3 regions of the Clostridium sp. X genome follow, and region 1 is predicted to be linked to each of the others. Evidence: riboswitches for the same ligand, from Rfam matches in the RefSeq annotation. Region 1 holds a riboswitch; each other region holds the start of a gene.
The links. A riboswitch is a leader RNA that binds a small molecule or an ion and turns the genes downstream of it on or off. The one in region 1 is predicted to bind thiamine pyrophosphate.
Positions count from the first base shown of each region.

Region 2: linked by a shared signal. The riboswitch ahead of thiC (phosphomethylpyrimidine synthase ThiC) and the one ahead of thiD (bifunctional hydroxymethylpyrimidine kinase/phosphomethylpyrimidine kinase) in region 1 are both predicted to bind thiamine pyrophosphate.
Region 3: linked by a shared signal. The riboswitch ahead of ACX0KU_RS07095 (LuxE/PaaK family acyltransferase) and the one ahead of thiD (bifunctional hydroxymethylpyrimidine kinase/phosphomethylpyrimidine kinase) in region 1 are both predicted to bind thiamine pyrophosphate.

Region 1 covers NZ_CM146912.1:3,075,784-3,082,071, forward strand. The annotation lists gene ACX0KU_RS15490 (ABC transporter permease subunit) at 1-686, opposite strand, end outside; gene ACX0KU_RS15495 (ABC transporter ATP-binding protein) at 683-1,600, opposite strand; gene ACX0KU_RS15500 (ABC-2 transporter permease) at 1,618-2,703, opposite strand; gene ACX0KU_RS15505 (ABC transporter ATP-binding protein) at 2,684-3,580, opposite strand; gene ACX0KU_RS15510 (GntR family transcriptional regulator) at 3,577-3,957, opposite strand; TPP riboswitch at 4,145-4,246, shown strand; gene thiD (bifunctional hydroxymethylpyrimidine kinase/phosphomethylpyrimidine kinase) at 4,360-5,163, shown strand; gene thiM (hydroxyethylthiazole kinase) at 5,156-5,953, shown strand; gene thiE (thiamine phosphate synthase) at 5,944-6,288, shown strand, end outside.
Region 2 covers NZ_CM146912.1:2,200,713-2,207,000, forward strand. The annotation lists gene ACX0KU_RS10990 (N-acetylmuramoyl-L-alanine amidase) at 1-552, shown strand, start outside; gene thiC (phosphomethylpyrimidine synthase ThiC) at 608-1,921, opposite strand; TPP riboswitch at 2,018-2,117, opposite strand; gene ACX0KU_RS11000 (AI-2E family transporter) at 2,253-3,326, shown strand; gene nadA (quinolinate synthase NadA) at 3,497-4,405, shown strand; gene ACX0KU_RS11010 (L-aspartate oxidase) at 4,409-5,713, shown strand; gene nadC (carboxylating nicotinate-nucleotide diphosphorylase) at 5,691-6,288, shown strand, end outside.
Region 3 covers NZ_CM146912.1:1,375,144-1,381,431, reverse strand. The annotation lists gene ACX0KU_RS07105 (ABC transporter ATP-binding protein) at 1-192, opposite strand, end outside; gene ACX0KU_RS07100 (acyl-CoA reductase) at 204-1,655, opposite strand; gene ACX0KU_RS07095 (LuxE/PaaK family acyltransferase) at 1,652-2,737, opposite strand; TPP riboswitch at 2,789-2,890, opposite strand; gene ACX0KU_RS07090 (hypothetical protein) at 3,537-3,734, shown strand; partial or broken gene ACX0KU_RS07085 (mannose-1-phosphate guanylyltransferase) at 4,034-4,510, opposite strand; gene ACX0KU_RS07080 (helix-turn-helix domain-containing protein) at 4,568-4,945, shown strand; gene ACX0KU_RS07075 (hypothetical protein) at 4,935-5,261, shown strand; gene ACX0KU_RS07070 (hypothetical protein) at 5,263-5,400, shown strand; gene ACX0KU_RS07065 (leucine-rich repeat domain-containing protein) at 5,488-6,288, opposite strand, start outside.

The DNA of each region.
Region 1 (6,288 bases):
ATAAGAACAATAATTATTGTTGCAGATAACAGTAATGCAATAAACTTTGATAGTAATACCTTTCCTCTTGATACCGGTTGAGTTAGTAAAAACTTCATAGTAGCTGGAGTGTATTCTCCTGAAACCATATCTGAACTAAATATAATCACTCCTACTACTAGGAAAATTGCCCCAAGAATACTAAATAGATCTCTAATGTACTTTGTTGCTGTTACATCGTAAGAATTATATTCCGGTTCGATATCTTTAGCTAATAGTTCTTTTTTAATCATAAGCTCTGTCTTTATTCTCTCTTTTTCTTGACCACCTATTTGAGTATTATTAACCTGTTCCTCAAGGTTTTTTACTTCCCTCTTTAATGTAACTCTCCAATCCGGCTTCACTCCTACCTGTTCCTTTTTAATTTCTTCTATTCTAAGGTTAGCTTCCTTTATCATCTCATCAAACTGTTTTTTCTCTGCCTCTGGAATACTATTATCCTTTTTCATAGCATTAAAGTGTTCAATGCTTGCCTGTTCATTTTGGATCCTTGTCTCTGGTCTATTCCACTCTTTCATGTTCTCAGCATTTTTATAAGATGCAAATCCCATAAATCCTACAAGTAAAATGAACATAACTGTTACTACCAAAGTTTTTCTTCTTTGCATAAGTTTTATGATTTCATTTTTAATTAGTGTAATCATCATATTGCTCTTTTTCCTCCCTCTACAAGTTCCATATATCTTTCTTCTAATTCTGCGTGCTTTTTATATATTTCTTCTAAGTGAATCCTATTTTCTGAAAGCTTAAATATAAGCTCTGGAACTAGCCCCTTATCAACACTACATTTAATTAGTTCATTATCTAAAGAAATCTGTCGTACAAATTCTAGATCTTCTAGTATTTCAATACACTTCTCTTTTTCTCTTACAGATAAAACTATATTTTCTATCTCATCTTTTAGAATATCTCCATTTACACTTTCAACTGATTGAATAACTCCATTATTTATAAATGCAACTCTATCACAGACCATTTGTATTTCACTTAATATATGTGAGGAAATAAACACTGCTGTTTTTGTTTCTTTAGCTGCCTTTTTAACTATATCTCTAAAATCTAAAATACCTGTTGGATCAAGTCCATTTGTTGGTTCATCAAGTATTAGTAGCTTTGGTTTTGCAATTAGTGCCGATGCAAGACCTAATCTCTGCTTCATACCTAGAGAATACTTTTTAACCTTATCATCTATTCTATCCTTTAAATTTACCAGCTCAATAATCTCATTTACATAGGCTTTATCTATCTTTCTGATTCTAGCAATCTGCATTAAATTTTCTCTTCCTGAAAGATATGTGTATAATTCAGGATTTTCTACAACTGCTCCTACTGCAGCTAATGCCTCTTCTCTTTCTCTTCCTATATCATGTCCATCAATTGAAATACTTCCTGAATTTGGTGCAATAAGTCCAACTAGCATTCTAATAGTTGTAGTTTTACCTGCTCCATTTGGTCCTAAGAAACCAAATATATCCCCTTCTTTTACATTAAAACTTATACCTTTTATAATCTCTCTTTTACCAAGACGCTTTTTCACATCTTTAACTTCTAGTATATTCACACTAAACCCTCTCTTTCTTATCTTTTATTTACTTCAATGATATTTCTTGTTATAAGATATACAATATATCCACATAATAAAGCTAATAATATTGTTAAATTTATTACTTTATTTGCAATAGGTAAATATGCTTCCATATTACTAAGGTCATATTCATACAAATTATAATGTCCTTTTAACATTCCTGAGGCAATTACTCCACCTAAAAGTCCAAAACATATTGAGACCCCTATCTTAAAAATTACTTCTAGTGGTTTAAAAACTACAATATATCCATTTCTCTCTAGTGGAATTTTCTTAAATGCATATACTAATAAAAATACAAGTATTAATATTGCTATTACTAAAATAATAGACCTTTTATAATTACTAAACGTATAGTTATCAGATAAATCTAGATTATAACCACCTAAAAAAGTATTTAATACAATAATTTCTATTTTGTTTGAAATATTTGAATATTGTTCCTGAGATAGTACATTCCAGTTTAAGGCAAATACTCTTAATAACTCACTAATTAATGCTGATAATCCCATAGGTAGTACTAAAAATATACTCCCAACAACTCCTCCAAAGATATTTTTGCCTGTGAGGCTTTGAATAAGCATTATAAATGTAACTATAAATAAATACGTCAAAGAATTCAAAAGAGTCCACTGCAATATCATATTCCAATTCATATAAATTTCTAAAAGATCCTTATTCCCTATATATACTACACTCATAACAACAAAACTTAAGAGTATTGGTATTACTACTGTTAATGCCGCCATAATCCATTTTGTAAAGATTATTTCTTCTCTTTTAAAAGGCATAGAACTTAAGGATTCGTATTTTTTCCCTATAATGTCAATTCCGATAGCAAAGGTTCCAATAATAATCACAGTACCTACTAGCAATACTTCATCAAATCTAGGTTTTACTAAGACGTTAGTAAAAAAGTGTAGATAATATTCATCATATCTTTTTTCTTGTAATCTCTGGACTACATTTATAAAAGGCATTATTATGAGTAAATATATTTCCATTAGAAACAAGAAACTAAGTGGCATCATGTTTTTCCATTCTTTATATAAGAGAGCTTTATTTAAATAACTCTTCATAATTCACATCACCTCCCACTGAATATATAAACATATCTTCAAGGCTTAAATCTATTTCTTCTTGGAAGATAACTTCACAGTTATTAAGTTTATCCATAAATTTCTTATTGTAATCCTTTGTCACTATATTATAAACTCTTCCTACTTTTTCAGTTTTAATTATTTCTTCCCATTTCTCCAAATTTTCTGGTGCCTCATCCTTAAACACTACTTGGATTTTTCTTATGCTCTTTTTCATATTTTCTATAGAATTTGAATACTTAATTTCTCCCTTATTAAGTATAGCAATACTATCACAAATTCTTTCAAGCTCTGATAGATTGTGAGAAGATATAAATATAGTAGTTCCTCTTTCTGCCGCATCTTCTAAAAGAATATTTAAAAATTGTCTTTTAACTATAGGATCAAGTCCATTGGTAGGCTCATCTAATACTAAAATCTCTGGCATAATGCTTAGATTTAACATTATGGAAAGTCTCATTTTCATACCCTTTGAAAACTTTCTTATGGATTTTTTCTCTGGAAGCTGAAAAACTTCATTTAGTTTATTAAATCTATCCATACTAAAACTTTTATAGCTATAAGAGTAAAACTTAACTATATCCTTTAAGTTAAAATAATTAAATAAGTTATTTTCGTCTGTTACATATCCTATAATATTTTTTATAATATTATTGTCAAATACAGATTCTCCTTTAACTTTTACATCACCCTTATCTAACTTATATATTCCAGTTATATTTTTAATAAGAGTTGTCTTACCTGCTCCATTTGGGCCTATAAGTCCAAAAATACTTCCCTTCTCTATCTTCAGATTTATATCCCTTAGAACTTCTTTATCCGAAAGACTCTTGCACCCATTAACAATCTCTATCACTGCTTCCTCACCTCCTCATAAGACTCGTTTATTAGCTTTACAATATCCTCTTTCTTAATTCCCATATAATGAGCTTCTAGTATTATTTTCTTTATATCTTCTTTTAATTTTTCCATTCTACTTTCCTCCACTCTAGGCTTATAATTTGAGGAAACATAAGTCCCTTTCCCTCTTATAGTCTCTATAACCCCTTGTCTTTCAAGTTCCGTATAGGCTTTACTAACTGTGTTGGGATTAGTTGTTATAAGAGAAGACATTTCTCTAACTGAAGGTAATTTATCTCCTGGCATCAATAGTCCTTTTAAAATATTTTCTTTTATTCCATGAATTATCTGCTCGTAAATTGGTCTACTGCTTCTTACATCAATATTTATCAAATTTTAATTCACCTCCAGATACTTGCTATGCATTAAGTGTACTAACTGTATTATGTGTACTATGTCAATTAGTACAGTTATAGTATAATAGTAATTAATAAACTTGTAAAGATAAAATATAAGAATTTTACGTCGTAAATTTCTTTTACTTGTGTTATAATAGCAACTAAGTTAAAATTTAATACATAAAATATTGCAGGGGTGCCTACTATGGCTGAGAGGAACTATTTCTAACCCTTCGGACCTGATACTAGGTAATACTAGCGCAGGAAGCAATAAGTAGTTTATATGATATATAGCTTCTTGTGCTTTGTGGTAGAGAAGCTTTTTTTATTACTCTAAAGCACTTATGCAATATTCCTTTGTATAGGTGCTATTTTATTTTATAGAAAGGGTGTTTTTATGAAAAAGGTACTAACAATTGCCGGATCTGATAGCTGCGGTGGAGCAGGTATACAAGCGGATTTAAAAGCTATGAGTGCACTTGGTGTTTACGGAATGAGTGTAATTTGCGCAGTAACTGCTCAAAATACTCAAGGTGTTACTGCTGTTCAAGATATTAGTAAAGAGCTAGTTGAAGCGCAAATGAGGGCAATCTTTGATGATATAGAGGTAGATGCTGTAAAGATAGGAATGGTATCTAACTCTGAGACAATTAATATCATTAAAAATATTTTATTAGAATATAAGGTGAAAAATATAGTACTTGACCCTGTTATGATATCTAAAAGTGGCTACTATCTTCTAAAGCCTGAAGCTATTGATGAGCTAAAAGCTTTAATAAGTATTGCAGATATTGTAACTCCTAACATTCCTGAGGCAGAAGAACTCACTAAAATGAAGATAACTACGGAAGAAGACATGAAAAATGCAGCATTAAAAATTAAAGATTATGGGATAAAAAGTGTATTAGTTAAAGGTGGACACAGATGTAATGATTCAACTGATGTGCTATATTATGATAATAAATTTTTATCTATAGAAGGAACAAGAATAGATACTAAAAATACTCATGGTACTGGTTGTACTTTGTCTTCAGCAATAGCTAGTTTCTTAGCTAAGGGCTATACAATTAATGAATCAGTAACTCTTGCAAAGGATTATATAACCCTGTCTATTAAAAACTCTTTTTCCATTGGACATGGCGTTGGCCCAGTAGGACACTTTATAGACTTATATAATAAAGGAGGAATAAAATATGATTAAAGATGTGTGTAATGTTCTTTCTAAAGTTAGAGAAAAAACACCTCTAGTTCAAGCTCTTACAAACTACGTTACAATAAATGATTGTGCAAATATATTATTAGCTTATGGTGCATCTCCTGCTATGGTGGAAGCCTATGATGAGGCCTATGACTTTGCTAAAATTTCATCATCAATTTATATAAATACAGGTACACTAACAAGAGAACAAGAGCAGGCTATGCTTATGGCTGTAATCTCTGCTAAAAACAATAATATACCTGTAGTTCTAGATCCTGTGGCTTGTGGAGCTATTAAAAGAAAAGTTGACTTCATACAAAAGGTTTTTGAAATTGGCAGAATTGATATTATAAAAGGAAATTTAGGAGAAATAAAATTTTTAGCAGGATTTGATGCACAAACTCGTGGAGTAGATTCTATAGATGATGGTAGTAATTCTGTAGAAGCTTGTATTACCCTTGCTAAAAAATATAATTGTGTTGTAGCCGCCACTGGAGCTCAAGACATAATAACAGATGGAGTAAGAACAGCAATAATCAAAAACGGTACCCCTCTTTTAACTTTAGTTACAGGGGCTGGCTGTATGGTAGGTGCTCTTACCGCTGCAACTGCTGCTGTATGTGAGGATAAGTTTATAGCTGCAGTTACATCAGTGTTATCTATGAATTTAGCTGGAGAGCATGCAGCAACGGAAGCCAAAGCTCCTGGTACTTTTAAAGTTAAACTCATAGATGAGATATACTTATTAAAAGAACATGCGCTTGAGGAAGAAGGTAAAATTCAATGGATATAGACTATAAATTATATTTAATTACAGATAGAAGTTTTTTAAATGGCCGTGACTTAAAAAATTGTATTGAAGATGCCCTAAAAGGTGGAGCAACTTTAGTTCAGATAAGAGAAAAAGACACCTCTACAAGAGATTTTTTTCAAGTGGCCAAGGAAATTAAAGAGGTTACATCTAAATATAATGTCCCACTTATAATTAACGATAGAATTGATATAGCACTTGCTATAGACGCTGAAGGTGTTCACCTTGGGCAAAGTGACATGCCTATAGCTATTGCTAGAGGCATACTAGGTAAAGATAAAATTATAGGTATTTCTGCTAATAATCTAGATGAAGCT
Region 2 (6,288 bases), 880 kb from region 1:
AGACAGAGATGTGCCGAGGCAGTGGTATATGGACTGCTTAAAATAGAGATTCAGAATCAATCGCCAGTAAAGATTGATAAGCCTAAAGAAGAAAAGGTTAATCAAAGTATAAGACTTTTAAGATATATAATTCCTATGATGTCAGGTGATGATGTAAAGAAAGTTCAAAACAAGTTAAATGAATTAGGATTTAGTGTAGGAATAGCAGATGGGATTTATGGCAGAAATACTGAGAATGGAGTTAAGAATTTTCAGAAAGTTAGTGGTCTTTTAGTAGATGGTATAGTAGGACAAAACACAGTGGCTAAATTATTTAGTAGTAAGAGTTTACCAAAACTTAAGAGAGTAATATTATATACAATACCAATGATGACTGGGGAGGATGTAAAGCTATTACAGCAAAGGCTAAATACATTAGAATTTAATCCAGGCTCTGAAGATGGGGTCTATGGAGCTAAAACAGTTGAGGCAGTAAAGAGATACCAAAGAATAAAGGGGCTAAAAATAGATGGAATAGTTGGAGAAATCACATGGAATAGTTTAATAATGTAAAAATTTTAAAAACACTATCATTAAAGTGATAGTGTTTTTAAAATGTATGTAAGTTTTAGTCATCTTCTCTTAAAATGTTTATATTTTTTCCAGACATAATTTTATTCATATTTCTAACAGCGCACATTTTGCCGCACATGGTACATGTATTTGAATCTTCAGGAGTTGACTCTGCTCTAAAACGCCTAGCTTTTTCAGGATCAATGGCAAGATTAAACATTTCTTCCCAATCTAAATCTCTTCTAGCTTTGCTCATTTTGTTATCCCAATCTCTTGCTCCTTTTATACCTTTTGCAATGTCAGCAGCATGAGCAGCAATTTTAGTAGCAATAATTCCTTCTTTCATATCATCTAGATTTGGTAATCTAAGATGCTCTGCAGGAGTTACATAGCATAAAAAGTCTGCTCCTTTAGAGGCAGCTAATGCGCCACCTATAGCACTTGTTATATGATCATATCCGGGAGCTATATCTGTAACAATAGGCCCTAATACATAAAAAGGAGCACCATAGCATAATTTTTTTTCTAAAAGCATATTTGCTTCAATTTCATTTAGTGCCATGTGACCAGGGCCTTCAATCATAACCTGTACATTTCTTTCCCAGGCTCTTTTAGTAAGTTCTCCTAATGTCATTAATTCTTTAATTTGACTAGGGTCTGTAGAATCTGCTATAGAGCCAGGACGACAAGCATCTCCAAGACTTATTGTAACATCATATTTTTCACAAATGTCTAAGATTCTATCAAAGTACTCAAAGAAAGGATTTTCTTTATCATTTAGTTCCATCCAAGCAAAAAGTAAGCTTCCTCCTCGTGAGACTATATTAGTAAGCCTTTTATTTCTTTTAAATACCTCTGCAGTATCTCTATTTATTCCTGAATGAATAGTCATAAAATCTACACCGTTCTGGGCGTGTTTCTCTATAACTGCTAGTAATTCATCAGAAGTAATATCTTTTAGTTCTTTATCATAAAAACCTATAGCATCATACATGGGAACAGTTCCAATCATAGCTGATGATATTTCAATTAGTCTTGTTCTAAATTCTTCAGTTTTTCCAAAACAACTTAAGTCCATAATTGCTTCACTTTTCATATCAATTGCAACTTTAGCCTTTTCTAACTCTTTATCAATATTGTTACAATCTTTTGATGTACCTAAATTTACATTAATTTTAGTTTTAAGGCCTTGTCCTATACCTTCAGGGTCTAATGATTTATGATTTTTGTTGGCAGGTATTGCAATTTTACCCTCTGCTACAAGATTCATTAAAGTGTTAACATCCATATGTTCTTTTTTAGATACGATCTCCATTTCTCTAGTTATTATACCTTTTCTTGCTGCATCCATTTGAGTTGAATAATTCATGTTTTTAAATCCCCCTTAAATAAAAATAAGCTTACCCATAGGGTAAGCTTTTATTTACTAATAAAGTTAATTTATTATATAATGTATATAATAAATACCATTAGCTCATTTGCTTCCTACGACAGTATTAACTGCATCAGGTTCTAAGGGTCAGGTTTATAACCTTCTCAGCCTAAGGGCTCCCCCGCAAAGTTTTAAAATTCAATTTTTAAAATGTATATTATCATTAACCTAAGTATAATATATGAAATAAAATATGTAAAGAAATTATAAAGTTAAAAAGATTTAATATAAAAAATTTTATTATAAATATAAGATAGGAGAGAGTTATATGCCATTTAATAATAAATTTTATAAATATTCAGTAGGCATAATATTAATATTAATAATTGTCTATTTAATAGGTAAGATTAGTTACTTATTAAAGCCTTTTGGTGTGATAATGGATGCTTTATTTATATCTATAGTAGTGGGAGTATTATTTTATTATATGATTAGGCCCTTAGTAAGATTTTTATCAGAGAGTAAACATATTAATAAAAGTTTATCTATTTTAATTGTTTTTATATTTATAGGAATATTAATAGGAGTAACAGTAATTTATGGAGGATCAAGTATTGGACAAGAATTTAATAGCTTTTTTAATACTTTACCTAGTCAATTTGAAATAGCTAAAAATAATACAGATGGAATATTAGAAAGTAAAATAGGTCAGTATGTTTCTATAACAGGTATTCAACAAAAGCTAATTCAAAATGTAGAAGCTGTTTTTAAAAGTGTATTAATAAATACAGGGAATGTAATTTCTGCTATTGCTAATGTAGGCAGCCAAGTAATTTTAATACCTTTCATCTTATTTTATCTTTTAAAGGATGATAGAGAGATATATAAAGGTCTTATAGGGCTGCTTCCACAAAAGTATAAGAATGATTTTAATGAAATTTTTGGAGAAATAGATGAAACACTATCAATATATATTACTGGACAGTTAATAATAGCCTTAGTTATTGGACTACTAATGTATATAGGATATTTACTTATAGGAATGAGCAATCCAATGGTTTTAGCCATTTTTTCTATGATTACTTCTATAATCCCTGTTTTAGGTACTTTTATAGGTATACTGCCAGCAGTTTTTATAGCACTAACTATAGGGTTTTCAATGGTTATTAAAGTATTAGTTGTTCTTATTGTAGTACAGCAACTAGAAGGGAATCTTGTATCACCTTATGTCATAGGAAATAGATTAAATATTCATCCTCTCACCGTAGTATTTATAATTATTATTTTTATTTCATTATTTGGTTTTATAGGTGGTCTTTTGGCTATACCTACTTATGCTGTAATAAAAGTTCTGATTAAAGGTATATTTAAAATAACCAAAAATAATAAAATAACTGAATAAGATTTGAAAATAGTAGTTATTAAAGATGAGTTAGTAACCAGTTTTGTGGTTAGTAGCTTATTTTTATTTTGTAGGAATTATTGATTTAATATATAATAAGTGGTATATTACCTTTAGGTGTATATACACTTGTATACACCTAAATATATACAGAGAGAGGCGTGTAATAAATGGTTGTGGATATAAAAGAAGAGATATTAAAATTGAAACAAGAAAGAAATGCAGTTATTCTAGCTCATTATTATCAGCCTGAAGAAGTACAAGAAATAGCAGACTTTGTAGGAGATTCTTATTACTTAAGTCAAAAGGGAAAAGAATGTCTACAAGATGTAATAGTATTTTGTGGAGTAGAATTTATGGCGGAAAGTGCAAAGGTGTTATCACCTAATAAAACAGTACTATTTTCAAATACTAAAGCACTCTGTCCTATGGCAGACATGGCAACAAAGGAAGAAGTATTAGAATTAAAAGAAAAACATCCTAATGCAAAGGTAGTATGTTATATTAATTCTTCCACAGAAGTTAAAACTGTAGTTGATGTATGTTGTACATCTTCTAGTGCAATTAATATTATAAAAAATATAGATAGTGATGAAATAATATTTTTACCAGATAGAAATTTAGGATCTTATATACAAGAACAAGTCTCAGATAAAAGACTTATATTATGGGATGGATATTGTCATGTACATGATAGAATTACTGCTTTAGATATTATAGAGGCAAAAGAAAAATATGGACAAGACATAAAGGTATTAGTTCATCCAGAATGCAGAAAAGAAGTTAGAGATTTAGCAGACTATGTGGGAAGCACAGGTGGAATAATAAATTTTGCTACTACGGATAAATGGAATAAGTATCTCATTGTAACTGAGTATGGGGTGGTGCATGAGTTAAAGAAAAGAAATCCTACTAAGGATTTTTATGTTTTAAATATGTGTTGTCCTAACATGAAAAAAACCTCTCTTAAAGATGTATATCACTGTCTTAGAGATTTAAGTAATGAAGTTATAATTGATGAGAATACAAGGAAAAAAGCATCTTTATCTTTAGAGAAAATGCATATACTAGGAGAGTAAAAAATGAACACAGAGGTTGATGTATTTATTGTAGGAACAGGTGTAGCAGGTCTTTATGCAGCTTTAAATTTAAAAGAGAATTTAAAGATAGCTTTAATTACAAAATCTAAGATGGAAGAGTGTAATTCATATCTTGCTCAAGGGGGAATAGCTACTGTCTTAAATAAAGAAGATGAAAGCTTGTTTATTAAAGACACAGTTAAAGCAGGAAACTACAAAAATTCAGTAGAAGCTGTAGAAGTTTTAGCAAGAGAATCGATATTAAATATAGAAAAGTTAGTTAGCTTTGGAGTGGATTTTGATAAGTTAGGAAAAGGATATGATTATACAAGAGAGGGAGCACACAGTGTAAAGAGAATTCTTCATTGTGAAGATAAAACTGGTGAAAAAATATTTCAGAGACTTTTAAATAAGGTTAAAGAAAGAAAAAATATTAAAGTTTACGAGGATACTTGTTTAATAGATTTAGTTTGTAAAAATAATAAATGTTTTGGAGGAATAGCTATAAATGGGGATAATATATTATTTATAAATTCAAAGGTTACTATATTAGCTTCAGGTGGAATAGGAGGATTATTTAAAAATTCAACTAATCAAAGAACTTTAAAAGGAAATTCTCTAGCTATTGCACTAAGGCATAATATTTGGTTAAAGGACATGAAATATATTCAATTTCATCCTACAGCTTTGTATGAAAATGAGAAAGAAGGAAAAAGATTTTTAATATCAGAATCTCTAAGAGGTGAGGGAGCTTTTCTTATAAATATCAAGGGAGAAAGATTTGTAAATGAACTTCTACCTAGAGATAAAGTAGCAAAAGCTATAATAGAGGAAGAATACAAAACTAATTCTGTTTGTGTATTCCTAGATATAACTCATAAGCCTAAAGAATTCATTATAAATAGATTTCCTTTAATATATAGTGAATGTAATAAAAGAGGAATAGACATAACAAAGGATAAAATACCTGTAACCCCAGTTCAGCATTATTTTATGGGAGGAATAAAGGTAGATATAGATTCTAAGACTTCTATGAAGAACTTATTTGCTTGTGGTGAAGTAAGTTGTACGGGAGTACATGGAGATAATAGATTAGCTAGTAACTCACTTTTAGAAGCTTTAGTTTTTTCAAGAAGAGCAGCAAACTATATAAATAATGATATAGATAATATTAAAATTACTTTTTTGACTAGTCATATAAGTATAAAAAAAGCTAATCAAATTAGAGAATATAATAAAAGAATAATAACAGAGGAATTTATTAAGATAAGAGAGGATATAAAAGATGAATTGGTTAACTGTGGATAATTTTTTAAAGGAAGCTCTAAAGGAAGATAGCCAATATGGAGATATAACAACTGAAGCTATAATTTCTTATGATAGCAGATGTAGTGTAGAGTTAATATCTAAAGAAGAAGGGATTATAGCAGGACTTAAGATTTTTAAAAGAGTATTTTCTATATTAGAAGATGTGGAATTAGAGTTTAAGGTAGAGGAAGGAGATAGAGTTACAAAGGGCAGCATAATAGGGAAATTAATAGGGAACACTCAAAAAATATTAATTGGAGAGAGAGTAGCTTTAAATATGCTTCAGAGAATGAGTGGAATAGCGTCTATTACTAATAATTTCGTTAAAGAAATAGAAGGGACAAAGGCAAAGATATTAGACACAAGAAAGACAACACCAAATCTTAGAATATTTGATAAGTATGCAGTATTGATTGGAGGGGGCTGTAATCATAGGTTTAATCTTTCAGATGGAGTACTTATAAAGGATAATCATATAAATGCTGCTGGAGGAATAAAAGAAGCAGTAAATTTAATGAAAAGCAAAACTTCTTTTGTTAGAAAAATAGAAGTAGAGGTAGAAACGATACAGGAAG
Region 3 (6,288 bases), 1.4 Mb from region 1:
CTGCAGATATATCTTGCCCTGATCTGGTTTCAAAAGACCTGCTGCAAGCTTCAATAGGGTAGTCTTACCACATCCACTTCTACCTAATAGAGTGTGAAAATCCCCTTCTTTAATTTGCCAGGAAGTGTCTTTAATTGCAAAATCCAACCCCTTATATCGATAATAAATATGGTCTAGTTTCAAGAAGCTCAAGTCATTACCTCCTAATCAACGTAAGGAGCAAATTTTTCTGAATACTCCTCAGCACTATGTTCTATATCTACCATATTGACTAAGTCTAGCAAATTAAACCGTCCGTCATGATGCCATCCGGATTCAGGAGAAGTCATATTTCCTAGTGCCGTTATACGATTAACTCCTACGTTAGCTAATAAGTCTGAAATATTGAAAAGTTCCTTAGGCGTTGCTGCAATACCTACTGTTTGGAGCAGCTGGCGGAAGGGTTCTATATATCCTATTATCTCTTCTAACTCATCAACAGCTATAATTTTCACAACTCTATTCAAAGAACTCGGTGTTATTTCCTTACAATTTTCCTCATATACAACTGTCCAGTTATTTAGTGAATCACTCATTACTTCCTTTGTTGATTCATGAAAGGCACTAAGCTCTTCTCTATTGCGCCAAGCAACATTAGCTGTCATCTCTTCCAGGGTTAATGTCCTGCGAGGATACCTTTTTTCAAAACAGGCCAATTCGTGAGCAACATATCTGGCAAATTCTGAGGTCGAAACACTTCCCCCCTTTTGCACAAAGAAAAAATGAGGTGAATAACAGCCTTGTTGATCATATCTAGCTATATCCCTTGCAGCATCATAAGCAGTTTGAACAGCTTTGCGCGGATCTAAACTCGCTTTTGATATCAATCCGAAGCTTATCTTATGACCAAAAGAAAGAAAACGGGTTGTAATAGGAATCTTGTTGCGAAGCGAAGCTAAGGTTTGGTTACTTCCATAACCAACTATCACATCCGCCTGTCTGAATAAACAGGATTCTCGTTCTTGGTCTCCACCTTTCCACCAGATTATAGCCATACAATCTGCAAGTCTAGGCTCTACCTCTATCAATGCTTCAACAAATAAACCAGCAAATAGGGGTTCATCACTTGAAACTTTGCCGATGCTACCGGATTTAACTAAAAGGCCAGATATTAGACTCCATAAAGGTAGAGCCGGTACATTTCCCGCCCAGACATGAACTATTAAATCATGTCCTAATGCCTTTGAAAATCCGCCTTTGGGCCTAGGTTGAAACTCATCTAAAAGCATGGGATTTGTAAAATCTTCTACTAAGAATCGCTGCAACTGTGGCTTACGAAAGGTTTTAAAATAAGAAGTAAGACCTAAACGGATGATCTCTTCATCATACCCAGTGATAATGGGCAGCAGTCTTTCTGCTTTCTTCCTATATGGTGAACTTCGAGACAAAAACTTAGCTATGGCTTCATCAATGATATGAATAATCTGGTTAACCGTAAAAGATTTAAGTACATCTCTGCTATTCTTTTTAATCCTTGCTACCAAAGTGGAAACCTGTTCCCTTGAAAGTATAGGTACACTAACTTCCAGTGTATCCTTGTTATTTTTGAAATTTAGAGTTTGCCATTCTATTTCTTCTTCAAATCCAGGTGGTATGTATCCTGCAACTTGTTTCATATGTTGTTTCCCTTTCTTGCTTGAATAAATTCCTCAACTGCCAGTGAACAACCTTTCGCTTCTGACCCTTTGGCCCTACCTAAGAGAAGAAAGCCATTTTCTACTTCAATTCCAATATCTTCAGTAAGGATAGTGGTCACGGAATTAAAATTAGCCAAATCACAGTGTACAAGAAGACCTTGTTCCCCTTTAGGTGCATCTTGTCCTGTTATAGGATTAATAACCCGTGTCTTTATCCAATGAGGTCCGGACTTAACGGAAGGAACTACATCATTACCATCATCATAAAATTGAGTGCTTAGCTCCGTCATACCATACATGTTGATACAATCTTTCCTATCAATCCCTAAATAACGAGAAAGACGATTATAAAATTCATTCAATTCTATATCTCTAGATTTATTTTTGAAACCACCTGTATCAAGAATCCTGCTTCTATTAGGTAGATTAAAGACTTTTCTTGTCTTTTCCAGCTCATCTAACAAATGTACAAAACTAAAGCTGGCACCTAATAGTGCATAAGGTTCTCCTACCTTTTCAATATGTTCCAATTTCTCTATGAGTTCTCTTACCATTAAGCCTTCGTCTACAATATAATAGCAACTATCTCCCGCACCAAATTCTTGAAGGGCAAGGGCTAGGTAGTGAGCCAGAGATGAATTTGGCATCTTTTCTTCTGTAGGAAAGAGAATCCCCATCTCTATCTTCTCATTATTCTTCATAAAGCGTTCTTTAAAATTCAGCTTCATTGACAGGTCATACACCTGTAAATTTGGGTGATAGTGTTTTCCCTGAATCCCCTGTGTTGTACCACTTGTCATGAAAATCCTTTCAGCTTCCTTAGGATCTATACAACTTAAAGAAAGTTCTTTAAAAGCATTAATAGGTACTGGGGGGATCTCTCTCCAATTTTTCACCACCCGTGGAGTTTTACCCTTCTGTAAACAGTACTTTTGGTAAGAAAGATTATGCTTATATTGATAATCGAATAAATATAAAGCTTGTTCGTTAAACTGCTCCTCTGAAGCTTGACCCTGATTTATAAAATCATAAACATACTTAGATACTTCACGTTCACTCATAATAATAAATTTCCTTTCATAAAAAATAAAACACTTTGCACGAACAAAGTGTTAAAAAACAGAACACATTCCTACGCTGGCATTACCCAACAGGTTCAACGGTCTACGAATAATCGTACTCTCAGCCTTTTTCAAGCTCCCGGTGTCTTTTTATAATTATTTATTTTGATTATACTTCTTTTTAAGAATTATTTCAATTGTAACATGAATTGCTGCCAGGGCAAACGTATCTTTATTATTTTTCCTATTGTGTTTCTTTATGGATTATTGTCCCCATTGAGAATTTACCAGTTTTCGTGCAACTACTGTCATATGTATTACCATTAACATACAGTTCAGATATGCTTAAATCATCTATCAATTCAGTTGCTTTAATTAATCTATGCCTCAGCCTATTGGTACTTATAGGTTACATCTTGGTATTATTCACAATTAGTACTGAAGAATTTTAAAATACTATATTAGAACTATATACCCCTGGAAAGAGTCTCGTAGTATTATTAATGACACTAATAAACTAGCAAAAAAATATTTGAAATTTCCCCATATTGTAAATACATTATTAAAGATAATACAATTATAGAAGTTGAATTAGATGTGGAAAAACAAGAAAAAGACTTGAAAATGCAACAATCATTATCATTAAATAATATTGAAAAAGCGGAAAGAACTATTGAAACTATTGAGGTATTAGGGTGATTTTACAATAGATTAATACTGTTCATAAACACCCCTCCATATTTTTATAATATTACGTATATATGATGGAGACAAGAGGTGAAGAGGAGAAGAAGTAATAATGTATAAAAGTCATGTTGAAGAAGTTATGGAATTAGATGCAAATCAATATGCGAAGACGTTTGAACAGATTATTGAAAGAATAGAGAAAGAATTTATACAGAATGATATAATATTAGAAGGTGTAATTAAGCAGTTAAACTATCTATGTACAAATATCAAAATTAATATAACTGAACAATATTTAAAGGCAAAATAGGGACTAGCACTAGTCTCTTTCATTTTGTCTATTTTTATGTAATGGAAGATGTACTATGAATCAATTCAGAATAGGTTAAAAAAGCGTCAAACAACGACCTAACCAATTATGCAAACATAAGTGCTTCAACAACAACTGGTAGTGCAGAATATACACTTATTATGTCCTAATAATATCATCACCCCCATTGTCTAACTAGAAGATATTTCTTCCATTTAATTATTGTTAAAGTTAAATAAAATAAGGCCAGGATAGCAACTCTCTCTAAAGGAAGTTGTATCCTGACCCCAAAATCAAGGTTACAAATACTTATCATAATCTTCTTGTTCCTGTATAACATTTACTAAATGTTTTATCTCTTGATCTTTATTCTTATCCATAACAAGGAGTACATCTCCTGCATCTACTATAATAAGATCCTTTACTCCAAATCCTATTATTAATTTTTCCTTTCCAAAAACATAACAGTTTTCACTTTGCTCCATAAAGGCATTTCCAACAATGCTATTTCCTCTATGACTACCTAAGAATCTACACATAGCGGAGAAGCTTCCAATATCATCCCATTCAAATTCACTTTTAACTACATATGCTTTTCTTGTCTTTTGCATTATCCCAAAGTCAACAGATATGCCTTCTATAAGATTATACTGTTCTTTAGTTGTCTCTTCTTCTTTTTCTGTACCAACATCCTTGTAAACTTCCATTAAGCTTCTATACATCTTTGGAAGGTACTTTTCCATCTCCCTCAAGAATACATCTGCTCTCTTCACAAAACTGCTACCCACTTTACTTTAAAAATTAATTACTATAAAGAACTGATTCTACGCTACTTGGCAAAGCAATTTGAAGGAAAACTAGTATCCTTAGGCTTTGCCAAAGAGGAAATAAAAGATAGAGGTATACTTCTCTTAAAATATATTTCTATTGATGACTTTGATGAAGAATATCTTAAACCAAATAAATTACCCATTATATCTAAAGAGTTCAAAATAGATATATTCTTACTATTTGATGACTATTATAGGTTTGTCTTTTCTAACTACAATTCCCTTATCTTGAACTATAGAGTAATACATTGTTTAGACCAAAAGTCTTTTGCTAAAAAATTAAATATGAGCCCCGCAGATATTGGTAAGTTCGAAAAAAAACTAAAATATCCTACTAGGATGCAATATAAAAAAATTATGGAGGTATTAAATGCTAAATAAAACGAGTCCACAAAAACACTATCTACTTATAGATTTAGATATACTGGAACCTGTAGTTATCGAATTTAATAACATGGAATATATATTCATTGTAGATGATAGCTATTTTGAATCAAGAAACAAAAACTCTTTCTCTATAAAAGAGAAGCTCTATATACTAGGCCTACCTATATCTATATTTTGGAGCAAAGTTAGCAAGCTCGATATGTATCTTATGAAACTTAAGTATTACACTATAAGTCCCAATCAGCTTCAAATTAATATAATTAATAAAAATATAAAAGTACTTATAAATAATAAACTTAGGAGGAATTAACTTGAATACTAATTTAGAAGAAATATTAGAGAAAATTGAAAGAATAGAAGAATGCCTAATATATATAGCTGGGGACCTTAAGACATTAGACAAAAAAGTGAAAGAATTAGAATCCGAATCACCAAATCCATTTTATTGAGCTTAAAAGCTAAAAGTATAGAGAGTATAAGCAGACTTTCTTAACATTAACATACTTGTACTCTCTTAAGTTTATTTATATTACTTGTTAATTCTCGTTATTAATGATTCTTTTATAAATATCTTGTTTATTGAATTTTAAATATTTTAAAATTAACTCCTTAGTATCTCTTGTTGCATGATTATATGAGTTTATAACCTCTGATACATATATTTCATAATTCTGCCCAAGCTCTAGGGCTTTATTAAAGTACTCTTCAGCTTTATTTGGATACCCATTTAAATAATATATAGAGCCAAGTAAGTTATATGGATAATGAGACTTTTCATTTAAGCTTAGTGCTGTTTTAGCACAAGCTTCCGCATCCCCCAACTCACCAATATCTTTTAAAGCAGCACCTCTAGTAACTAATGATGCTGATTTTGCCCCCATATCTTTTAATCTGGAGTAGCAATTTGTAACTGAAATAGCTAATTTAGGAATACCAAGATTTCTATATATTCTACTTGCTCTAGAAATGCTCCACTCCTTCTTAAGATAATAATATTGCATATAATAACCCAATGCCTCAATTGCTTTATTTGTATTGCTGATAAAAAGATTAATTTCCGTTTCTATTACTGGAAGTCCTTCGTCAAACCTTTCTAAAACTGATATAATAGTATCATATTCACTGTCATTCCTCTGTAAGTTTTCAAGATAATACTTATTTTTTAGACTTTCAATATGCATGTTTTTTTCATTCATCTCTTTGTTTACCTTATAATATTCAATAAAACCATTAATCTTCTCTAGATGCTGAATTATTAGATGTTCACCAATAGATTTAGTTTTAAAAGTTTTAAATTTACCGTTATTAAATCTAATTTCTATCCTATCTTCTTCAAG